4 regions of the Paenarthrobacter sp. R1 genome follow, and region 3 is predicted to be linked to each of the others. Evidence: riboswitches for the same ligand, from Rfam matches in the RefSeq annotation. Region 3 holds a riboswitch; each other region holds the start of a gene.
The links. Region 3 has a riboswitch for thiamine pyrophosphate ahead of QN084_RS08100 (ECF transporter S component). Riboswitches for the same ligand answer to the same signal wherever they lie in the genome.
Positions count from the first base shown of each region.

Region 1: another riboswitch for thiamine pyrophosphate. It lies ahead of thiO (glycine oxidase ThiO); the one in region 3 lies ahead of QN084_RS08100 (ECF transporter S component).
Region 2: another riboswitch for thiamine pyrophosphate. It lies ahead of thiC (phosphomethylpyrimidine synthase ThiC); the one in region 3 lies ahead of QN084_RS08100 (ECF transporter S component).
Region 4: another riboswitch for thiamine pyrophosphate. It lies ahead of thiD (bifunctional hydroxymethylpyrimidine kinase/phosphomethylpyrimidine kinase); the one in region 3 lies ahead of QN084_RS08100 (ECF transporter S component).

Region 1 is NZ_CP127115.1:770,903-775,989, forward strand. Features, by position in the region: gene QN084_RS03690 (thiazole synthase) at 28-825, opposite strand; gene thiS (sulfur carrier protein ThiS) at 828-1,064, opposite strand; gene thiO (glycine oxidase ThiO) at 1,061-2,320, opposite strand; TPP riboswitch at 2,313-2,430, opposite strand; gene thiE (thiamine phosphate synthase) at 2,458-3,120, shown strand; gene QN084_RS03710 (ferritin-like fold-containing protein) at 3,117-3,782, opposite strand; gene QN084_RS03715 (RNB domain-containing ribonuclease) at 3,824-5,087, shown strand, end outside.
Region 2 is NZ_CP127115.1:285,198-290,284, reverse strand. Features, by position in the region: gene QN084_RS01450 (alpha/beta fold hydrolase) at 1-675, shown strand, start outside; gene thiC (phosphomethylpyrimidine synthase ThiC) at 662-2,494, opposite strand; TPP riboswitch at 2,489-2,597, opposite strand; gene QN084_RS01440 (amidohydrolase family protein) at 2,682-3,764, shown strand; gene QN084_RS01435 (VOC family protein) at 3,842-4,714, shown strand; gene QN084_RS01430 (hypothetical protein) at 4,835-5,087, shown strand, end outside.
Region 3 is NZ_CP127115.1:1,664,607-1,669,693, forward strand. Features, by position in the region: gene QN084_RS08090 (energy-coupling factor transporter transmembrane component T family protein) at 1-621, opposite strand, end outside; gene QN084_RS08095 (ABC transporter ATP-binding protein) at 618-2,159, opposite strand; gene QN084_RS08100 (ECF transporter S component) at 2,159-2,779, opposite strand; TPP riboswitch at 2,857-2,992, opposite strand; gene QN084_RS08105 (NUDIX hydrolase) at 3,176-3,847, shown strand; gene QN084_RS08110 (DUF4235 domain-containing protein) at 3,885-4,145, shown strand; gene mnhG (monovalent cation/H(+) antiporter subunit G) at 4,193-4,576, opposite strand; gene QN084_RS08120 (MrpF/PhaF family protein) at 4,566-4,844, opposite strand; gene QN084_RS08125 (Na+/H+ antiporter subunit E) at 4,841-5,087, opposite strand, start outside.
Region 4 is NZ_CP127115.1:115,366-120,452, forward strand. Features, by position in the region: gene obgE (GTPase ObgE) at 1-732, opposite strand, end outside; gene rpmA (50S ribosomal protein L27) at 866-1,129, opposite strand; gene rplU (50S ribosomal protein L21) at 1,188-1,496, opposite strand; gene thiD (bifunctional hydroxymethylpyrimidine kinase/phosphomethylpyrimidine kinase) at 1,840-3,360, opposite strand; TPP riboswitch at 3,351-3,449, opposite strand; gene QN084_RS00570 (Rne/Rng family ribonuclease) at 3,596-5,087, opposite strand, start outside.

The DNA of each region.
Region 1 (5,087 bases), 890 kb from region 3:
TACCTGCCGTCGCAGGTTGGTACAGGCTCAGAGGAACTCTGCCCGGCCCTCCATCGCCGATGATGCCAGCGCGTGTTCCCTCCGTGGAATGCGGCCTGCCAGCCTGGCCAGCCTGCCTGCCTTGACGGCGTGCATGAATGCCTCACCCATCTGGACAGGGTTCTGGGCACGCGTCACCGCTGTGGCCAGGAGGACAGCGTCGCAACCGAGCTCCATGGCCAGTGCCGCATCGGAAGCAGTTCCGATGCCTGCGTCCAGGACAACAGGCACGGAGGCACGGGACACAATGACTTCAATGTTGTGCGGGTTGAGGATGCCCAGACCGGTCCCGATCGGTGCTCCGAGGGGCATGACCGCAGTGGCGCCGAGGTTTTCCAGTCGCAGTGCCAACACGGGGTCGTCGTTGGTGTATGCGAAGACTTTGAAACCCCGATTGACCAGTTGTTCAGTGGCGTCGACGAGTTCAACCGCGTCCGGCAACAGCGTGTGTTCGTCCGCGATGACTTCCAGCTTCACCCAATCGGTCTCCAGCGCCTCGCGGGCCAGCTCCGCGGTGAGCACAGCGTCCTTGGCAGTGAAACAACCTGCCGTGTTGGGCAGCACCCGGATGTTGTTGTCCACCAGCAGTTGGAACAGCGAGCCCGTCTCGGCCGGCGAGTAGCGGCGCATGGCCACCGTGGTGAGCTCCGTGCCGGAAGCCACCAGGGCCGCCCCCAAACCGTCCAGGCTCGGCGCGCCACCGGTGCCCATGATGAGCCGCGAACTGAAGGCGACCCCGTCGATTTCCAGCGTGTCAGTAGTGGTTTCGGTGTTGAGGATGGTCATGGTCAGCCTCCCTGGACTGCGGTAACGAGTTCGAGTTCATCGCCGTCGGCGAGGTTCGTTGCTGCCCACTGGCTACGCGGGACCACCTCCGCATTGCGCGCGACGGCGACACCCAGCTTGCCGCCGTCGGCCGCCTGTCCGCTCGGGTCGAGGGCGCGGCCGGTAACGGACGTGACCAGGGTGCTGACGGATGCGCCATCGGCCACGGTGTGCCGGGCGCCATTGAGTGTGATGTTCATGCTGTTTCCTTGGTGGAAGCGATGGATGGTGTTGGAATGCGGGGACGGGCGAGGGCGCCTTGCGGAGAAAAACGATCCGGACGGAACCGGACCCACCGGTCATCCGCGGAACCGTCGAGCAAGCCGGCCACGATCTGTGCGGCCATGGGGGTCAGGAGTACGCCGTGGCGGAAGAAGCCCGTGGCTATGATCAGGCCCCGGACGGCGCCGTCCGCCGCGCCCACCCGCCCCAGGAGCGGAGCGTTGTCAGGGGTGCCCGGCCGTGCACGGGCTGTCACTTCGATGAGCTCCAGCTCACCGACTGCGGGGACCAGGACCTGGGCGTCCCGAAGCAGCTGGTACACGCCGCCGGCAGACACCGCATTCGATCCCGTCGAGAGCCCGTCCTCGCGTTGGGTTGCCCCGATCACCACGGTCCCGTCCTCGCGGGGCACGATGTACACCGGCACTCCCCGCACCATTCCGCGGACCGTGGAGGTCAGCAACGGGCGCAGGTCCTCCGGTACCCGGAGCCTGAGGATGTCTCCGTAAACCGGCCTGAGCGGCAGGTGCAGGTCCTCAGGAAGTCCGCCGGTCGCCGCAGCCGCCAAGCCATTGGCCAGCACCGTTTCCCTTGCCGCTACCACTTGGCCGGTGGAGAGTTCAGCGCCCACAACGCGGTTACCCTCCCACAGCAGCCGCCGGGCTTCCGCTGCCAGCTGGAACCCGCTGCTCGCGCCCGGGACCCATGTGGCATCCCACGGGGTGTGCGCGGCCAATCCGGCGAGTATGCACTCCGCCAGCCGGCGGGGGTCCACTTGGTGGTCGGCCGGGATATCGAAAGCGCATGAAATTCCGGGGCTGAGCAGCGGCTCGCGCTGCCGCGCGTCCCGCAGCATCAACGGCTCCACTGTGAGCCCCGCCGCCTGTTGCACGGAGCGCAGATCGGCGAGCGCCCGTCGATCGGCGGCATCGGCACCCACCGCGAGCGTCGACGTCGTGCTGTAGCCGGTGGTGACGCCGGTACCGGACAATCCGGACACGAACGTTGGCCACAACCTGGACGATTCGAGCATCAGTTCCAGGAGATCTTCTTCCTGGTAGTGGAGTTCGCTCACGGGGGCCAGCATCCCGGCCGCTGCAAAGGTTGCTCCACTGACGGGGTTCGGATCGATGAGGGCCACGGAACGGCCTGTGGCCCGGATCCGGTGGGCTATGCCCAGGCCGACTACGCCTGCGCCGATGACGGCAACGTCTGCTTGGATGGCTTCTGCCATTGGTTTCCTTCCCTACGCCGGTATTAGCCGGATCAGGTCAAGCGGTCGGCTCTGAAGCCCTCTCAGCCGGACGGTCATATGACGCTGTCACGGCTCCCGCAGTACGTGCCCAGTTTAGAGGAACTACTCTGGTTTCCATGACCCAGCCTGATCTCCTCACCGACGCCCGCCTCTACCTGTGCACCGATGCCCGCCGGCGGCAAGGCGATTTCGAAGACTTTGTGGACGCCGCGTTCGAAGGCGGCGTGGACATCATCCAGCTCCGAGACAAGACCCTTGAGGCCGCCGAGGAACTGGAGTTGCTCGAGGTCCTGAACAAAGCTGCCGCCCGGCATTCCAAGCTGTGGGCGGTCAACGACCGGGCTGATATCGCCCGTGTTTCCGGGACTCCCGTGTTCCACGTGGGCCAAAAGGACCTCCCGCTGCCCGTGGCCCGGCAGCTGCTCGGGGACACCGCTGCCATAGGTCTTTCCACGCATGGGCCTGATCAGGTGAACGCGGCCATTGCGGCTTCGTCGGGCAGCGAAGGACTGGACTACTTCTGCGTCGGTCCCCTCTGGCCCACACCCACCAAACCGGGCCGGACGCCAGTGGGCCTGGGCTTGGTCACATATGCCACCGAAGCTGTGGAACGCGCAGGATCCGCCCTTCCCTGGTTTGCCATTGGCGGGATCGATCTTTCGAATGTGGAGCAGGTGGTTGCGGCAGGAGCCAGCCGCATCGTCGTAGTCCGCGCCATCACCGAAGCAGAAGACCCTACGGCGGCGGCCAAGGCGCTGCTCGAAGCCCTGGACGCCTAGGCAGCCAGTCCGAGGCCCGTCATCCGGCGGCCGTGGTGATCGGCGAGTTCCGCCGTCAACCGGCGTACCTCCGCCTTGGCCTGTCCGTCATGAAGTACGGCACGCAGGTCCGGGTGCTCCAACGCCACCCGTTGCACCTGGGTGAGGGCCTCACCCACCAGCCTTCGGCCCCATAGGGCAAGGCGCGAAGCCAACCTGGGATCGTCCCTCAGGGCCCGCATGAGGAGGATGCGCAACGCCTCGGTGGCTTGGTCCGCAGAAGCGACTTTCCGGACGAATTGCTGTGTCCCGGCATCCAGGAAGGCGGACACCGTCCTGTAGAAGTCCGAGGACACCGTGTCGATGATGTACGCCTTCAGAACAGACTCGTACCAGTCCCCTGGCGGGGTGCGTTCGTGGAAGTGATCGAACGACGGCTGGAAGCGAAGCATGGCGTCTTCGGGGTCCCGCCCCATCTCGGTAAGCCGGCCGCTGATCAACGCATAGTTGCCGAATGCACCGACCGCGATCTTGGCAAAGGTAGCCCGGTCCCGGAGGGTAGGGGCGAAGCGGGAGTCCGCGGACAACCGCCCGAACGCTGACAATTCGCCATAGGCCATGGCTCCCAGCAGCTCTGCCGGGAGAACGTCCGCGGGAATTCCGCCAGGAGTGGACGTGCCCATGGTCCAAGACTATCCGCCGTTTTCGGGCTAGTCTGACTTTCGTGTCACATCATCGGATAGCGCCCAACGTCGACGATTCTTCCGACCGGCTCGCTGCCTCCCTGGCTGCCTTGAGGAGCGAGCTGGAACTACCCGGCGACTACCCTGCCGACGCCGAGCATGAAGCGCGCCAGGCGGTTCAAAACCTGCAATTGCCGCCCCGCAGCCTGCTGGACGTGCCGTTCGTGACCATAGACCCCGCGACTTCCACCGACCTGGACCAAGCGCTGTTCATTCAGCGGAACGATGCCGGTTACAAGGTCCTGTACGCAATTGCCGACGTGCCGTCCTTCGTGGCCCCCGGCGGAGCCTTGGACGCCGAAACGCGGCGGCGCGGGCAAACGTTCTACGCACCGGACGGAAGGGTCCCGCTGCATCCGGAGGTCATCAGCGAGCAAGCCGGGAGCCTCCTGGCAGAGCAGGAATGCAGCGCCTTCGTGTGGGACTTCGACCTCGACCACAACGCGGAAGTGGTCTCCATGTCCGTGGAGCGGGCCACCGTTCGCAGCCGTGCAAAGCTCAGCTACAAGGGTGCACAGAAGCAGATCGATGCGGGAACCGCCCCCGAGGCCCTCATGCTCCTGAAGGAAGTGGGCCTGAAGCGGGTCGAACTCGAGCGCAAACGCGGCGGGGCGAGCCTGAACATGCCCGAACAGGAGATCGTCCAGGTCACCGACGGCGACTACCGGATCGTGGCTGCTCCCTCGCTGCCGATCGAGGACTGGAACGCCCAGATGTCCCTGATGACCGGAATGGCTGCGGCCCAATTGATGCTCGACGGCAAGGTGGGCATCCTGCGGACCATGCCGGCCCCTGATGAGCGCTCCTTACTGCACTTCAAGCGCCAAACCCAGGCCCTCGGAAAACCGTGGGACGGCGACATCAGCTACGGCGAGTACCTCCGGACCCTCGATGGTTCGGATCCGAAGCAATTGGCCATCCTCCACTCCGCCGGCATGCTGTTCCGGGGCGCCGGGTACACCCCGTTCGACGGTGAGGTACCGGAGAACGTTGTCCAGTCCGCCATCGGGGCCCCGTACGCGCACACCACTGCTCCACTCCGCAGGCTCATTGACCGCTTTGTCCTGGTGATCTGCGAAGCCCTCAGCAACGGCCGGGAGATCCCCGCCTGGGCACGGGAAGCGCTGCCTGACCTGCCCGGGATCATGGCTGCTTCCGACTCATTGGCAGGCCGCTTGGAGCGAATGGCCCTGGACACCGTGGAAGCCGCGCTCGCGGCAAACCACGTAGGTCAGGTATTCGACG
Region 2 (5,087 bases), 1.4 Mb from region 3:
GCTGCGGCCTGGCCAAAACAGCATGGCCTTGCCCTGCGGTATGACTGCCTTTTCCTGAGGCGGCACGGTTTCGATCCCGTGGCCGAGCCCCTTGAGTCGGACATTTCCGCGGATGTGGCCATCCTTGTTGACGCGCTGGCCGACTCGGGCGGGGGACACGTGGTTGCCCACGAACAGGGTGCCATTTCCGCCATGCTCGCCGCGGTGGAGCGCCCGGACCTGGTGTTTTCGTTGTCCTTGGTGGAACCGGCGTGCTTGTCCTTGACGGCCGAACTTCCCGCTACGGCGTCGCACCGCGCCCTGATGCAGCCCTTGTTCGATGTCCGTAGCCAACTCGGCGACGCCGACTATGAGCGTGAGTATTTCCGGCGGGCCTACGCTGCGGAGGCGGGCGGCCTGCAGACACCGGAAGCGCGGCGCTCAGCCCGGCGTTTGAGGTTGCAGGCCCCGCCGTGGGAAGCGCCCCTGCACATTGTGCCCGGTGTTCCCACGCTGGTGCTGACCGGTGGCTGGGAGCCGTTGTACGAGGAAATTGCCGGGTATTTGAGGGATACCGGTGCCCTCCACCGCGTAGCTGCAGGAGGGCACCGTCCCCAGGACTCCGCCGACGGCGACCGGTTCATCCGGTCCTTCATTGCCGACGTCGGACGGGGTTTGTCGGTCAGGGCGTCGTGAGCCGCTGGTCACCGCGGGCCGGCAGCTGGAGTTCGGGCAGGTAGACCTTGCCTCCGGTCGCCAGGAACTCCTCGCTCTTTTCGCGCATGCCGCTGTACATCTCCGCTATGGCCGCCTGGGCCTCGGCGGAACCGTATTCATCCCGGATGTCCTGGCTGATGCGCATGGAGCAGAATTTCGGCCCGCACATGGAACAGAAGTGCGCGGTCTTGGCGGGTTCAGCGGGAAGCGTCTCATCGTGGAAGGACTCCGCGGTCACCGGGTCCAGTGAGAGTGCGAACTGGTCCCTCCACCTGAACTCGAACCGCGCCTTGGACAGCGCGTCGTCGCGTTCGTGCGCGCCGGGGTGGCCCTTGGCCAGGTCTGCGGCGTGGGCTGCAATCTTGTAGGTGATGACTCCGGTTTTGACGTCGTCCTTGTTAGGCAGCCCCAGATGCTCCTTGGGGGTCACGTAGCAAAGCATCGCCGTGCCGTACCGGGCGATTTCCGTGGCACCGATGGCCGAGGTGATGTGGTCGTAGCCCGGCGCGACGTCAGTGACCAACGGGCCCAGGGTGTAGAACGGGGCGCCCTTGCACAACCGCTGTTGCCGTTCCACGTTTTCACGCACCAAGTGGAACGGAATGTGGCCCGGGCCTTCGACCATGACCTGGACGTCGTACTTCCAGGCCCGCTCCGTCAGCTCCGCCAAGGTATCCAGTTCCGCGAACTGTGCGGCATCATTGGCGTCTGCGGTGGCGCCGGGCCGCAGTCCATCGCCGAGCGAGAAGGCAACGTCGTACTTGGCGAAGATTTCGCACAGTTCGTCGAAATGCGTGTAGAGGAAGTTTTCCTGGTGGTGGGCAAGGCACCAGCCGGCCATGATGGAGCCGCCTCGGGAAACAATTCCGGTCACCCGGTTGGCCGTCAGCGGCACGTACCGGAGCAGGACGCCGGCGTGGATGGTCATATAGTCCACACCCTGTTCGCATTGTTCGATCACGGTGTCCCGGAATATTACCCACGTGAGCTTGTTCGCCTCGCCGTTGACCTTCTCCAGGGCCTGGTAGATGGGGACGGTGCCAATGGGAACGGGGGAGTTCCGGATGATCCATTCACGGGTGGTGTGGATGTCATCGCCTGTGGAGAGGTCCATGACAGTGTCCGCTCCCCACTGGGTGGCCCACTGCAGCTTGTCCACTTCTTCGGCGATTGAGCTCGTCACGGCTGAGTTGCCGATGTTGGCGTTGATCTTCACCAGGAATGCCTTGCCGATGATCATGGGCTCGGACTCGGGGTGGTTGATGTTGCTGGGGATGATGGCGCGGCCGGCGGCCACCTCGCTGCGGACCAGTTCAACGTCGCAGTTCTCCCGCAAGGCCACGAAGCGCATCTCCGGGGTCACTATGCCCTGCCGGGCGTAGTGCATCTGGGTGACCCTTTTGCCATCGACGGCGCGGCGAGGCACGGGTTGTGCGCCCTTCCATTCCGCTGAAGCCGCACCGCGGCGCACGGCTGACTTGCCGTCGTCGAGCAGGTTGCGTTCCCGTCCCGTGTAGCTTTCCGTATCGCCGCGCGCCTGGATCCATGCCGCCCTGAAGGGTTCAAGCCCGACGACGGGATCGCTGCCCGGCCCTGCCGTGCGGTACACCCTCAGCGGATCGTTGGCCTTCCCGTTGGGGGAGGGCTCCAAGGCAATCTCGGTCACCGGGACGCGGATGCCGTGGCCAGGGTCCTCCACCCAGGCAAGCGAGTGGGATTTCAGCGACTGCGTGACGGCGTCCCCGCCGGGAGCTGTCAGGTTTTGGGTAGGGCTGTGCTGTGTTTCTGTGGTGCTCAAGGATTACTCACTTCCTTCGCCGGCATTACCCGGACAGGTTCAACGGTCGCAGACTGCTTCAGTCCTTTTCTCAGCCCCTGCAGGGGCTCCCGTGTGGTCAGGGACGAAGCTACCACAGCTGCGGCGGGTGCTCCCAGTCATATGCGGTCCGGATCCGGACTGTGGCCGCCGGCACTAAGCTTCTGCCATGCCGAACATCATTGAATTCAGCGGTCCGGTGCTGGTTTCCGCGCATGAGGAACGCCGGGGCCTGTGGTCCGTGGACGGCCGCCTGACCTTCAGCCGTCCGGAAGCTGCCCCGGATACCGTGCTGGAGGGCTGGGTCCTGCCCGGATTCGTTGATGCCCACTGCCACATTGGCCTGGGAGCCGGCGGGGCAGTGGATGAGGCCACCACCCTGGAGCAGGCCCGTACCGATTTGTCCGCCGGGACGCTGCTGGTCCGTGATGCCGGCTCCCCGGCCAATACGAGGTGGGTCCAGCAGCGTACGGACCTGCCAAGGCTGATCCGGGCGGGACGGCACATTGCGAGGAGCCGGCGCTACCTGCGCGGCCTCGGACACGAGGTGGAGCCGGAGCAGCTGGTGGAGACCGTTCGAAAGGAAGCGCGCGACGGCGACGGTTGGGTCAAGCTGGTTGGCGACTGGATCGACCGCGGCGTGGGAGACCTGGCGCCTTCTTTTCCGGCGGCGGTGGTCAAGGACGCCATCGCTGCAGCCCACGACGAGGGCGCACGGGTAACCGCGCATTGCTTCGCGGAAGAAACCTTGGATGACATGCTCGATGCCGGCATCGACTGCATCGAACATGCCACCGGGCTCCTGCCGCGGCACATCCCGCGGCTTGTGGAACAGGGTGTCCCGATCGTTCCCACCCTGGTCAACATTGCCACGTTCCCCGATATCGCGGCCCAGGCCGGGCCCAAGTTCCCCGACTACGCGCAGCACATGACCGCATTGTGGGAGCGCCGGCGCGAACGGGTCCTCGAGGCCTATGAAGCCGGTGTTTCCATCTATGCCGGCACTGATGCCGGGAGCGTTATCAAGCATGGCCGCATAGCCGACGAGATGCAGGAACTGCACGACGCCGGCCTGCCGCCTTCAGCGGTCCTCGAGGCTGCTGCGTGGGGCGCCCGGAGGTGGCTGGGAGCCGAGGGCGTCAGCGAAGGGGCGAGTGCCGACGTCGTGATTTGCAGGGAGGATCCCCGCCGCGCCCTGGCTACCGTGCGTGAACTTAGCCACGTGGTTCTGCGGGGCACCATCGTTCGTTAGGAATAAATTGAAGCTTCAAGTAATTTAGTAAGGTAGAACGTGCCGAAAGGCGGCCGCCGAACTACCGGGAGCATCACATGACCACGCCATCCAGCCAGGACCTCCTGCCAGCCGAACTCACCATGGGCACTGTCATGCTCAGGGTCGGCGACATGAAGGTGATGAGCGACTATTACCAGCGCGCCCTCGGCCTGCAGGTCATAGCGGAGCAGGACGGCGGCCTGTACCTGGGCCGCCTGGGGAAGCCGGTGGTCCATCTGGCTCCCGCAGCGGGCTTGCAGCTGCCCGGGCGCGGGGAAGCGGGGCTGTTCCACACCGCAGTCCTGTTCGAGGACCAAGCGTCCCTCGCCGCCACCATTGCCACGGCCGCGCAGTACGAACCCCGCGCGTTCGTTGGCAGCGCTGACCACTTGGTGAGCGAAGCCTTCTACTTCACCGACCCCGAAGGCAACGGCATCGAGTTGTACTACGACAAGCCGAGGAACGTCTGGCAATGGGACGGCAAGAACGTGGTCATGGACAACGTGGCGCTGCCTCCGCAGGCGTACCTCCAGCAACACCTGAGCGAGGCCGCCATCGTGGGGCAGCAGGGGGCCGCGGCCGGGATCGGGCACGTCCACCTCCAGGTGGGCGATGTTTCCACAGCGCAGAAGTTCTACGTTGACACCCTTGGCTTTGAAAAGACCGCGGGGTGGCATGGCCAGGCGCTGTTCGTCTCGGCGGGCGGCTACCACCATCACATGGCCATGAACGTCTGGAACAGCAGGGGAGCGGGCCCGCGCAAGGACACTCTGGGCCTGGGTGAAGTGCTCATCGAAGTCCCGTCGAATGATGACGTCGCAGCGCTCGCCGACCGTCTCCGCGTGGCCGGCCTGCAAAGCCACCACACCGGCCTTGAGCTCCGCTTCGAGGATCCGTGGCGCAACCAGCTGCGGGTTGCCGTCCGCTGAGGCGGCATCCGCCGGCGCGTGGCTGCATTAGGCTAGGCGATGGCGGTGCCGGTTCCATGTCCTGCGCAGCCTCCCGCGGTTGGGCGGGGCATGTCAGCACGAAGGAAATGAGTACGTTCCATGGGCTTTGCCGAAATCTTTGTAGCCACCCACGATGAAGCCCTCAAGCGGGCAGCTGCACTCGAACGCGGCGCCGATGTGGCCGGTTCTGCTGTGCGCATCGAAGGCATCACCGATTTTGAGGTGGAGCAGCTCGGTGATCTTGCAGGGCAGGCAGTGCACGCCTCCGGCGCTGATTATGAACTCGCCCTGGTGGACGTCACCAGCGATTCGCTGCTGGGTGTTCCGGAAGCAATGGTGCGGGCCCTCGCCG
Region 3 (5,087 bases):
CGACGCCCGCCGGACAGCTTGGACCAGCAGCCCGAAGCTCTGACCAAGGGTCGCTTTGAGCCGCTGCACCGGGTTTCCCTGCGATCCCACGCCGCGGGCGCGCCGGGCCATGCCAATGGTTTGCCATTCCTCCGCCATCAGCCCCACAAGCCGCATCGCAGCCAACGATCCCAACACGAACCGGTGCGGGAGGCGGGCCTTCTGAGCCAGCGCGTCGGCAAGGTCGGTGGGGTCCGTGCAGGTCATCAGGAGGATCGCCGGGAGGGCGATCGCCAAGCCGCGGAGCATGAAACCCAGCCCCAACTCAAGGGAACCTTCGCTGATGGACCACAGTCCGACGTCGAGCAGTACGGCCCCGCTGTCCGCAGCGACAATCGCCGTGCTCCACCCGCCAATTGCGGCTGCGACGATGAGCGGCCACGCCCGCACCCACAAGAGCCGCAAGGTCAGCCCGGCCAGCGGGAACAGTGCGAGTTCGGCGGCAAGGGCGATCGATGCCGATACCCAGTCGATGGACAAGGCCAGGACCATCGAAATCAGGAAGACGGCGACGAACTTCGCCAGGGGGTTGGCCTTGGTCAGCACCGCGTTGTTTCCGGTGAGGCTTAGCGCATCCCTCATGCGGCACCCGCTTCCTGCCTGGCAGCTTCTGTGGCCGGGTCCAGCCGCAACTCCATGCCGCCCAGCACTGCGCTGAATTCCTCGTCGTGGGTGACGGACACAACGGCCGTGCCCTGGTCCAGCAACTCGGACAGGAACGACGCGAGTTCCGCCCAGGTGTTGGCATCCTGCCCGAAGGTAGGCTCATCAAGCACCAGGACCTGTGGGTGGGCGGCCAGGACGGTCGCGACGGAAAGCCGCCGCTTCTCGCCGCCGGACAGCGTGTAGGGATTCGCGTCCACCAAGTGCGTCAAACGGAGCCTCTCCAGGAGTTCGTCCACCCGCTCCTCACCCCTGCCGAGGTGCCGGGGCCCAAACATCAACTCATCCATCACTTTGCCCGTGACGAACTGATGCTCAGGCTCCTGGAACACCGTCCCGATCCGGGAAATCAGTTGATCCGCCTTCCATTTGAAGGGATCGATTCCGGCGCCCTCGGAAAGCTCGACGGCGGCAGAGACCTTTCCTGCCACCGGCGCCAGAAGGCCGGCCATCGTGAGCGCAAAGGTGGACTTCCCTGCGCCGTTGGGGCCAGTGATGGTCAACGCCCGTCCTGCCCGAACCTGGGCAGACACACCGGCCTGGACCGGGATGGGCGGGATGCTCTTGAAACCCCTCCGCCGCGGCTTTTCGCGGGAAACGGCCACGTGTTCTGCTGCGAGGAGCAACTCCGCCGGCCCCTCAGCGGTGGTCCTGGTGCGGGTACGGGGCACATATCCCGGGACCCAGACTCCGGCTGTGATGAGCATGCTCCGGGCTTCGGCGAGCACCTGATCGGGAGGGCCGTCCAACAGCACTCCGCCACCGGCCGCGCCCGGTTGGAGGACCACTATGCGGTCAACCAGGTCCTTCCATACGGACACCCGGTGTTCCACCACAACCAGCGTGGCACCGGTCTTTTCAAGGCAGCGGCGAACTGCGTCCCGGACTTCCAGCACGCCTGCCGGGTCCAGGTTCGCCGTTGGTTCATCGAGCAGGACCAGCCCCGGCCGCATCGCCAGAATCCCGGCCAGCGCCAGGCGCTGCTTCTGTCCGCCGGAAAGAGCCGCCGTCGGATGGTCCATCGCGAGGCCGTCGCCGGCAGCGGTACGCAACCCGACGTCGTCGAGCGCTTCATGGACCCGGGCCCAAATGTCGTCCCGGGGCACGGCAAGGTTCTCAGCTCCAAAAGCGACGTCGTCGCCCACGCGCGACAGGACTACTTGCGTTTCCGGGTCCTGCTGCATGAGCCCGGCCCGGCCCCGCTGTTCGCGAGGTGCCGCACCGTCGATGAGGAGGGAACCGGTCTCGTCCGCGTCGTCTTCCTCATCACCCAACACCCCGGCCAGGGCGTGCAGGAACGTCGATTTTCCGCCGCCGGACGGCCCCAGCAGCAGAACCCGTTCCCCGGGTTCGATCTGCAGGTCCAGCCCCTGGATGGCTGGTACCGTCCGGCCGGAATGCCGCCAGCCCCAGCCGTTGGCGGAGATGGCGGCGGGCCGTACCTGTGCCGGTCCCATCAGTTGAAGACTGGCTCTGACGCGGCTTTCCGGGAAGCGAAGGAGCTCAAGACGCCCGTGGACGCGAGCCCGCGGGTGGCCACCCAGGACAGTGCCCCGGCGATGATTGCACCCGAAACGGTGGTGAAGGCGATGTAGGCCAGCTTGTCGACGGCTTCGTAGGCGATGTTCCAGCCCCACGGCATGAAGGAATCGTTAAGGCCGCAGAACAGTCCTGCCCCGGCACCCGCGAGGAGGGCCACCGGGAGGTTGAACTTCTTGTAGCGGAAAGCAGCGAAGATCAGTTCCGCTCCGAGGCCCTGCAGGATGCCGGAGATCAGGACCGTGGTGCCGTACTGGGACCCCATGATGAGCTCACCCGTTGCTGCGACCGCTTCGCAGAACAGCGCTGCTCCCGGTTTGCGGATGATGAGCATGCCCAGTACGGCCGGGATCATCCACCCACCGGCGATCAGGCCGGTGAGGGGCGGATAAGCAGCATTCATGGGAACGGATACGAGTGCGGCGCCCTGGGACCAGGCCCAGAAGATCACTCCGCCTGCGATGGCAATCAGCGCCGCCACCACAATGTCTACAACGCGCCAGCTGTTGCCGGCCTTCTTCACGCTTGACGTGGTCATTCTTAGCCTCCTGAGGTTACAGGAGGGGAAAGTGCTCCCCGGTATTCCCGGTGGCCTGCTGCCATCCGGTTCCGGACACTCTGAGAAGCTCGACTCCCTTGCGCCGGTACTAACCGGATCAGGTTCGAGGGTCTGCGGCTGTCCGCACTCTCAGCGCCCTCGCGTCTCCTGCATGCCTGCAGGTTCGACGGCGGCGCTCCCCTGTCGTTATCAATCTGCCCTTGTGGGCGTGCCCAGTTTACACCGGAAGGGGTGCGCCGGGTTATGGGCCCGGTCATAAACCTTTTTGCTGTTTCACGGGCGCACAGCCGCGACCGGCTGTGCCGCACACCTGAGAGAATGGGGCCAGCAGATTCAGCACACCGGATTCACAGCAGCAAGAGGGGCGCCCATCCCATGACAGAACAGCCAGCCAAGGACACCCCCGTGGCCGAACCCCGCCTTGCCGCCAGCGTGATCCTGCTTCGGGATGCGTCGGCGGGACTGGAAGCCTTTGTCCAGCACAGGGTCTCTTCCATGGACTTTGCCGCCGGCATGGTGGTGTTCCCCGGCGGTCGCGTCGATGCCTCGGACGCGGAGGGCTGGGACTACTCCTCCGAACTGCTGGAAAGGCATGCGGCCGACTGGGCGATGAGCTCGATCGCGGCCTCCGACCCGCATGCGCAAGCAGGCACGGTGCTGGCGGCTGCCATCCGTGAAGTGTTCGAGGAAGCAGGGCTGACCCTCGACGCCTCCCAGCTCCGCCCCTGGGCCAACTGGGTGACGCCCACGGACATGCCCAAGCGCTTCGACACCTACTTCTACGTGGCCAGGCCCGCCCCCGGAGCCGAGCCGCAGCACCAAACCACGGAGGCCTGGCAGTCACTCTGGATGCCGGTGGAAGGCATCCTGGCGGCCGAGGCAGAGGGCAAGCTTCAGCTCATGCCCCCAACGTACTTCCTGCTCAAGGAGATCTCGGAGTTCCACAGTGTGGAGGCCGTGTGGCAGGCCGAGCATCAGGTGCGGCCCGTCGTGTCACCTCCGGGCTCCATGGCTGCGTTCCTGAAGGAATGCGGGAACAAGCAGTAAAACGCGGCCCCCACCGCCGTGACGCTAGGCTGAGGTCATGAACTTCTTCTTCAAGCTTCTGGGTGCCGGTGTGAGCCTCGGCGCGGGTTTCCTTGGCACCAAATTGGTGAACAAGGGTTGGGAAAAGGCCACAGGCCACAAGCCGCCCACAGGCCACGACGACGTCGAGACGAGCCTCCGCTCAGCCCTGACCTTCGCGTTGGTATCGGCTTTCGTCAGCACGCTCATCCAGGTGCTCACCAGCCGCGGAACCCAGCGTGCCATTGCCCGGTTCGCGAAGTCCCAGGACATCATCTAGGAGCTTCCGGTTTCCTGGCACGCGTTCCTGAAACGCAGGAACGCGTGTCAGTTCTCCTTCTGGCTTTCGGCTGCCCGCTGGACCACTGCTTCCAGTTCATCCTTGGTCAGCAGTTCCCGGTGTCCGTGCTTGGTGCGGTACGCGGAGCGGCCCACCATGTGCGCGGAGACTGGAGCGGTGAGCAGTTGGAAGATCCAGGCCACCAGCAGGACCGGCCACACCCACCACGTCCTCATCTGCAGGCCTATGGCAGCCAGCATCAGGAACAAACCCAGGACCTGGGGCTTGGTGGCGGCGTGCATGCGGCTCATCAGGTCGGGAAAACGCAGCAAGCCAATAGCAGCACCCAGGGACATCAGCGCGCCCACCACCAGAAAGACGGCGGTCACGCCATCAATGACTGCGTCCATGCCCGTTGCATCAGGACTCATTGCTTTGACCCCTTCTGTCGGCCACGAAGCGGGCAACCGTTACGGATCCGATGAATCCAATAACGGCCAGGGCAACCAGCAGCATGAGGTTGTTCAAGTGGCGGTTCACGGCCATGTCGATAGCCAGCGCCGCGCCCAGGATGGCCAGCAGTACGTCCGATGCCAGCACGCGGTCCAGGAGCGACGGGCCGATGGCGATCCGGATGATGGCCCCGGCAGCAGCCAGGCTCAGGATTGCCGCCGTTAGCACCAGTACAAGTTCTTTCACAGCGCTGCCCCTTTCACACCTGGGTGCTGCTCGGCCTGCAGCGCGTCCAGTTCTTCACGTGTTCCCATGATCCGGATCAGCCCGGCTTCGATGTCCTGGACCTCCCGGCGGATCTTCTGGATGTCCTCTTCGGTTTTCATGTTCAGGGCGTGCAGGTACAGGGTGGACGTGGAGCGGTCCACTTCCACCACCAGCGAGCCCGGAATCAGCGAAATGACGTGGCCGGTGGCCGTCACCATGAGG
Region 4 (5,087 bases), 1.5 Mb from region 3:
CAGCACGTGCACCAGCGCCGCGCAACGTTCGACGTGGCGGAGGAAGTTGTGGCCAAGGCCGCGGCCCTCGCTGGCGCCTTCGATGAGCCCGGGCACGTCCGCGATGGTGAAACGCACGTCGCCGGCCTGGACCACGCCCAGGTTAGGCACCAACGTGGTGAAGGGGTAGTCGGCAATCTTGGGCCGGGCTGCCGACATCGCGGCAATCAGGCTTGATTTTCCGGCAGAAGGGAAACCGACCAGGGCGATGTCGGCGATGGACTTCAGCTCCAGGACGATGTCGCTGGATTCTCCCTCGATTCCCAGGAGGGCGAACCCCGGAGCGCGGCGCTTTTGCGAGGAGAGTGCTGCGTTGCCCAGTCCCCCGATGCCGCCGGCCGCTGCAACGAACTCAGTTCCTTCTCCGACCAGGTCTGCCAGGACCTTTCCGTCCTTGGTCTTGACTACCGTGCCGTCAGGAACGGGAAGAACCAGTGTTTCCCCGTTCTTGCCGTCACGCCAATCACCCATGCCAGGGCCGCCGTTGGTGGCGTGGCGGTGCGGGGCATGGTGGTAATCAAGGAGCGTGGTGGTCTGGCTCGAGACACGGAGGATGACGTCGCCGCCGTTGCCGCCGTTGCCGCCGTCGGGCCCGCCCAGCGGCTTGAACTTCTCGCGCTTGACGGAGACACAGCCATGGCCGCCGGTACCGCCTGATACGTGCAGGACTACCCGGTCTACAAAGCTCGCCACGTGAATCTCCTCTATTGCTGTCAACAGCGCGAACGCCTTGCCCAGTGCGCCTGGCGCCCTGAACGATTGTAATGCGGTTAAAAGAACAGTGGAGCGGACCTGTTGGCCCGCTCCACCGGTTCAGAAAGTGTTGTTACTCTGCGGCAGCAGCAGCAACGATGTTCACCACGCGACGGCCACGGCGAGTACCGAACTCAACCGCACCGGCTTCGAGGGCGAACAGGGTGTCGTCGCCACCGCGACCGACGCCTGCACCGGGGTGGAAGTGGGTGCCACGCTGGCGAACGATGATTTCGCCTGCGGAAACTACCTGGCCACCGAAACGCTTGACGCCGAGGCGCTGTGCGTTGGAGTCACGACCGTTGCGAGTGGAGCTCGCGCCTTTTTTGTGTGCCATGTGAAATGCCTGCCTCTAAATTTCTGGGGAAACTGAAATCTGAACTACGTAACGGACGTTACGCGATGCTCGTGATCTTGATCTTGGTCAGTTCCTGACGGTGACCCTGGCGCTTCTTGTAGCCGGTCTTGTTCTTGAACTTCTGGATGACAATCTTGGGACCGCGGAGGTCTTCCAGGATCTCAGCCGTGACCTTCACCTTGGCCAGGTCCGCAGCAGCGGAGGTGACCTTGTCGCCGTCAACCAGGAGCAAGGCGGGCAGCTCAAGCGTGCTGCCGGCTCCACCGGGGACGCGGTTCAGAGTTACGTAGTCTCCAACGGAAACCTTTTCTTGGCGGCCGCCTGCGCGGACAATCGCGTACACCACTTGGGTACTCACTTCTCTCGACGTTTCTTACTAAATTTGCGTGCGGAACCCCGAACCGGAATCAGGCCTGGTTCACGCTGTGCCTCAACGCCGTGGACTTCAGATCGAAGCCCGCGAGTCATCCCATGAACAATTCCAAGGGGCATAACCCAAGTGTTGGCGTAAGCACCGAAGATCAAGATTACGCTAGTTTGACCTTCAGCTGCAAATGAGGCCGGGTCCGGAAGCCACCACGTGACGCTTGTCACCAGTAGGAACGGACGTTCCCGGCACCGTGCCCATACAGCTTACAGCCTCTACGTGGCCTTGCCGTTGATTTCCCGTCCGACGCGCGGCGTCCGTGTTACGAATGCAGTCTTGGGGCATCAAAGAACGCGGTCTCGTAGCGGCAGGACTGGACGAAGGCTTCCTTCATGGCAGCCCGCTCACGGCCGGATGCCGCAGCTGCTGCGGCATCCGTGAGAGCAATCGCCTTCCGCGTCGCCTCCGCAAAATCCTCGTCCGCATAGGTCCTCAGCCAATCCGCGTAGGGATGGTTCTCCGGGGAACCGGCCTGGACGAAGTCGGCGTGCAGTTGCTGCCCCACTTCCGCATACAGCCAGTAGCAGGGCAGGACCGCAGCAAGCAGGACGCCGTAGCTTCCCGAAGCAGATGACGCCATCAGATGGTCCACGTAGGCCTTGGTGACCGGGCCGCTCTGCGTCGTCGCTTCACGGCCGCTCAGCCAGTTCCGGTGCAATACGGATTCCACGTCAAGGCACTGTTGGGAACCCCGGGCCCAGAACAGCTGCTCTTCTTCGGTCGGGGCGAGGGCACCTGCCCGGGCAAGCACCCTGGAATACCCGTTGAGGTAAAGGGCGTCCTGGGCCAGGTAGTAGCTGAACTCGGACTCCGGCAACTCCCCGGACCCCAAGTCCCGTATGAAGGCAAGCCCGTGGATGGCTTCCAGCTCCACGGCGGCTTCCTTCCACAGGAGGGCAGCGAAGGCCCCGGGCCGGGATGATTCCCGGAGATGGTGGAAATGGTGGATCGGACCGCTCCCCTGGCCCACTTCAAGATCGTCAGCCCTCATCAGAGCCTCGCGCAACCAGGGCTTGACTTCCCGCAGGGACGCCTCCCAATCTCCTGTTCTTGCCTGGACAGCGGCCAGGGCCGAGGACAACGAGCAGCCAGTGCCGTGGCTGTTCCGTGTCTGAACACGCGGTCCCCCGACTTCGATCACGTCCTGACGCAGCAAACCGCTGGTATTGATAAGCGCATCCGGACACTGCGCCCCCGGCAAGTGGCCTCCCTTGACCAGCACCGTATTGCCGCACTCCCCGGCCAACCGTTTGCCCTGGTCCAGCGCCGCAGGCCAGTCCTCCGCTTCGGGTTCCCCCAGCAGCATGGCCAGTTCCGGAAGGTTGGGTGTAATGAGGTCCGCCATCGGCAGAAGGTCACGCAACGCTGCCTCGGCTGATTCCCGCAGCAGCCGGTCACCGCTGGTGGCCACCATCACCGGGTCCAGGACCACGACGGCGGGACGTACCTTGACAAGCCAGGTCCGGACCTCGTTGATGACGGCGGCATCACCGAGCATCCCGATCTTCACGGCGTCGATAGCGACGTCGCTGCTGACGGTTTCCAACTGCTGGCGGAGGAATTCCACCGGCGGCACATGCACACCGCTGACGCCCCGCGTGTTCTGGGCCGTCAGCGCGGTGATGGCGGCCATACCGTAGCCGCCGTGCGCAGCAATGCTTTTAAGGTCCGCTTGGATCCCCGCCCCGCCGGAGGGGTCCGAACCAGCAATGCTCAACACCCTCGGATGTGTACGGATGACCGCTGGCAACGGATAAACAGCAGAAGACGACATTGAAGTCATGGAGACATCCCTTCGCCGGTGCTAACCGGACAGGTTCAACGGGTCTGGATCTCAGCCCGGCCCTATGCCCGGCACCCCGTGTCAGTGTCCTAGCCTAGCCCGGAAGCCCCTCACGCCGGGAACCCCGGCGGCTAACGGCCTGGATATGACCCGGGCGATGATGACCCGTTGCACGACGAAGGCCGCACAGCATGCGCTGCGCGGCCTTCGTTCCAACTGTGTCTTCAGTACCTGTTTACAGCTCCGACGCCGGAACACCCACCCCAAGGATGATCGGCTCCGAGGCTGGAGTTGGCTTCTTTGCCGGCTCAGCCGGCGCCTTCGCTTCGTGCGAGGTCCCGCCACCTGTGGCGGCCCGAACGTCGTGGTGCTCAACGTTGGTCTCGTTGGCAGCACCCTGGGCCCTGCTGGCACTGCGGTTCCGCCTGCCGCGCCGGCCCCGGGCGCCGGACCGGGACTCCACGGGTTCAGTACCAGCGGACGTGGCTGGCAAGGCGTCGGCGCTCACGGGTGCGTCAGCAGATTCAACGTTCCCGGGCGCGTCCTTCTCAGACCCGGCAACCTCAGACCCGGGGACAACCTCAGGTGTGCCGCCCAAGTGCGAGAAGGCCTCAGCCAGCAGATCCAGGCTCATGGCAGGCTTCTTGGCAGGTTCGTCGTGATGCTCCACGAAAGGCAGAGCCACTTCCTCTCCGCCGAAGCGCAGTACCGGAGCCGGACGGCCCTCCCTGGCCGCAGTTTCTGCCGGGGTGGAGCCCTGCGTCTGCCCGCCCTGCGCAGGGGCCTGGGCGGCATCCCCTTGGGCAGGAGCCGACTGCGCAGGAGCCTTCCGGGCAGGATCCGCCTGGGCGGGACCCGACTGGCCTGCTTCCGCCTTACCGGCGGCGCGGGCTGCTTCCTCGGCGCGGTGCACCTCGTCATCGTGCAGGTGTGCAGCGTGCGCAGCAGCGGCGATCGTCGCCAATGCGGCCCGGGTAGCCTCTGCCTTGGCTTTCTGGGCGGGATCCACGGACTCAGCCGGAGCGGGTGCCGTCGGGGCAGCGGCCGGCTGGACCGGCGTCGTAGCTTCCGGTGCCTGGTTGCCCCCCTTGCCGCGGCGACGCTTACGCTCACTGCGCTGGGACGGCTGCTGTGCTTCGGTGTGGGACCGGTGCTGCTCGGCAGCCACCACATTCGCGCGGCGGTGCTCCACGGGCTCGTCGTGCGTCACCACGCCGCGGCCGGCACAGTGCTCGCATTGCTCACCGAAGACCTCCAGCAAGCCTGTGCCCATGCGCTTGCGCGTCATCTGGACGAGGCCCAGGGACGTCACCTCCGCCACCTGGTGCTTGGTGCGGTCGCGGCCAAGGCACTCCACCAGCCGGCGCAGCACCAAGTCCCTGTTGGACTCCAGGACCATATCGATGAAGTCGATGACGATGATGCCGCCGATGTCACGGAGGCGGAGCTGGCGAACTACCTCTTCGGCCGCTTCCAGATTGTTCTTGGTGACGGTCTCTTCCAAGTTGCCGCCGCTGCCGGTGAACTTGCCGGTGTTGACGTCCACGACAGTCATGGCCTCGGTACGGTCGATCACCAAAGAGCCGCCGGACGGCAGGAAGACCTTGCGTTCCAGAGCCTTGTGGATTTGTTCGTCAATGCGCCAGGCAGCAAAGATGTCCTGGTCCTTGGTCCACTTTTCCAAGCGACCCACCAGGTCAGGCGCAACGTACGTAACGTAGGCCTCA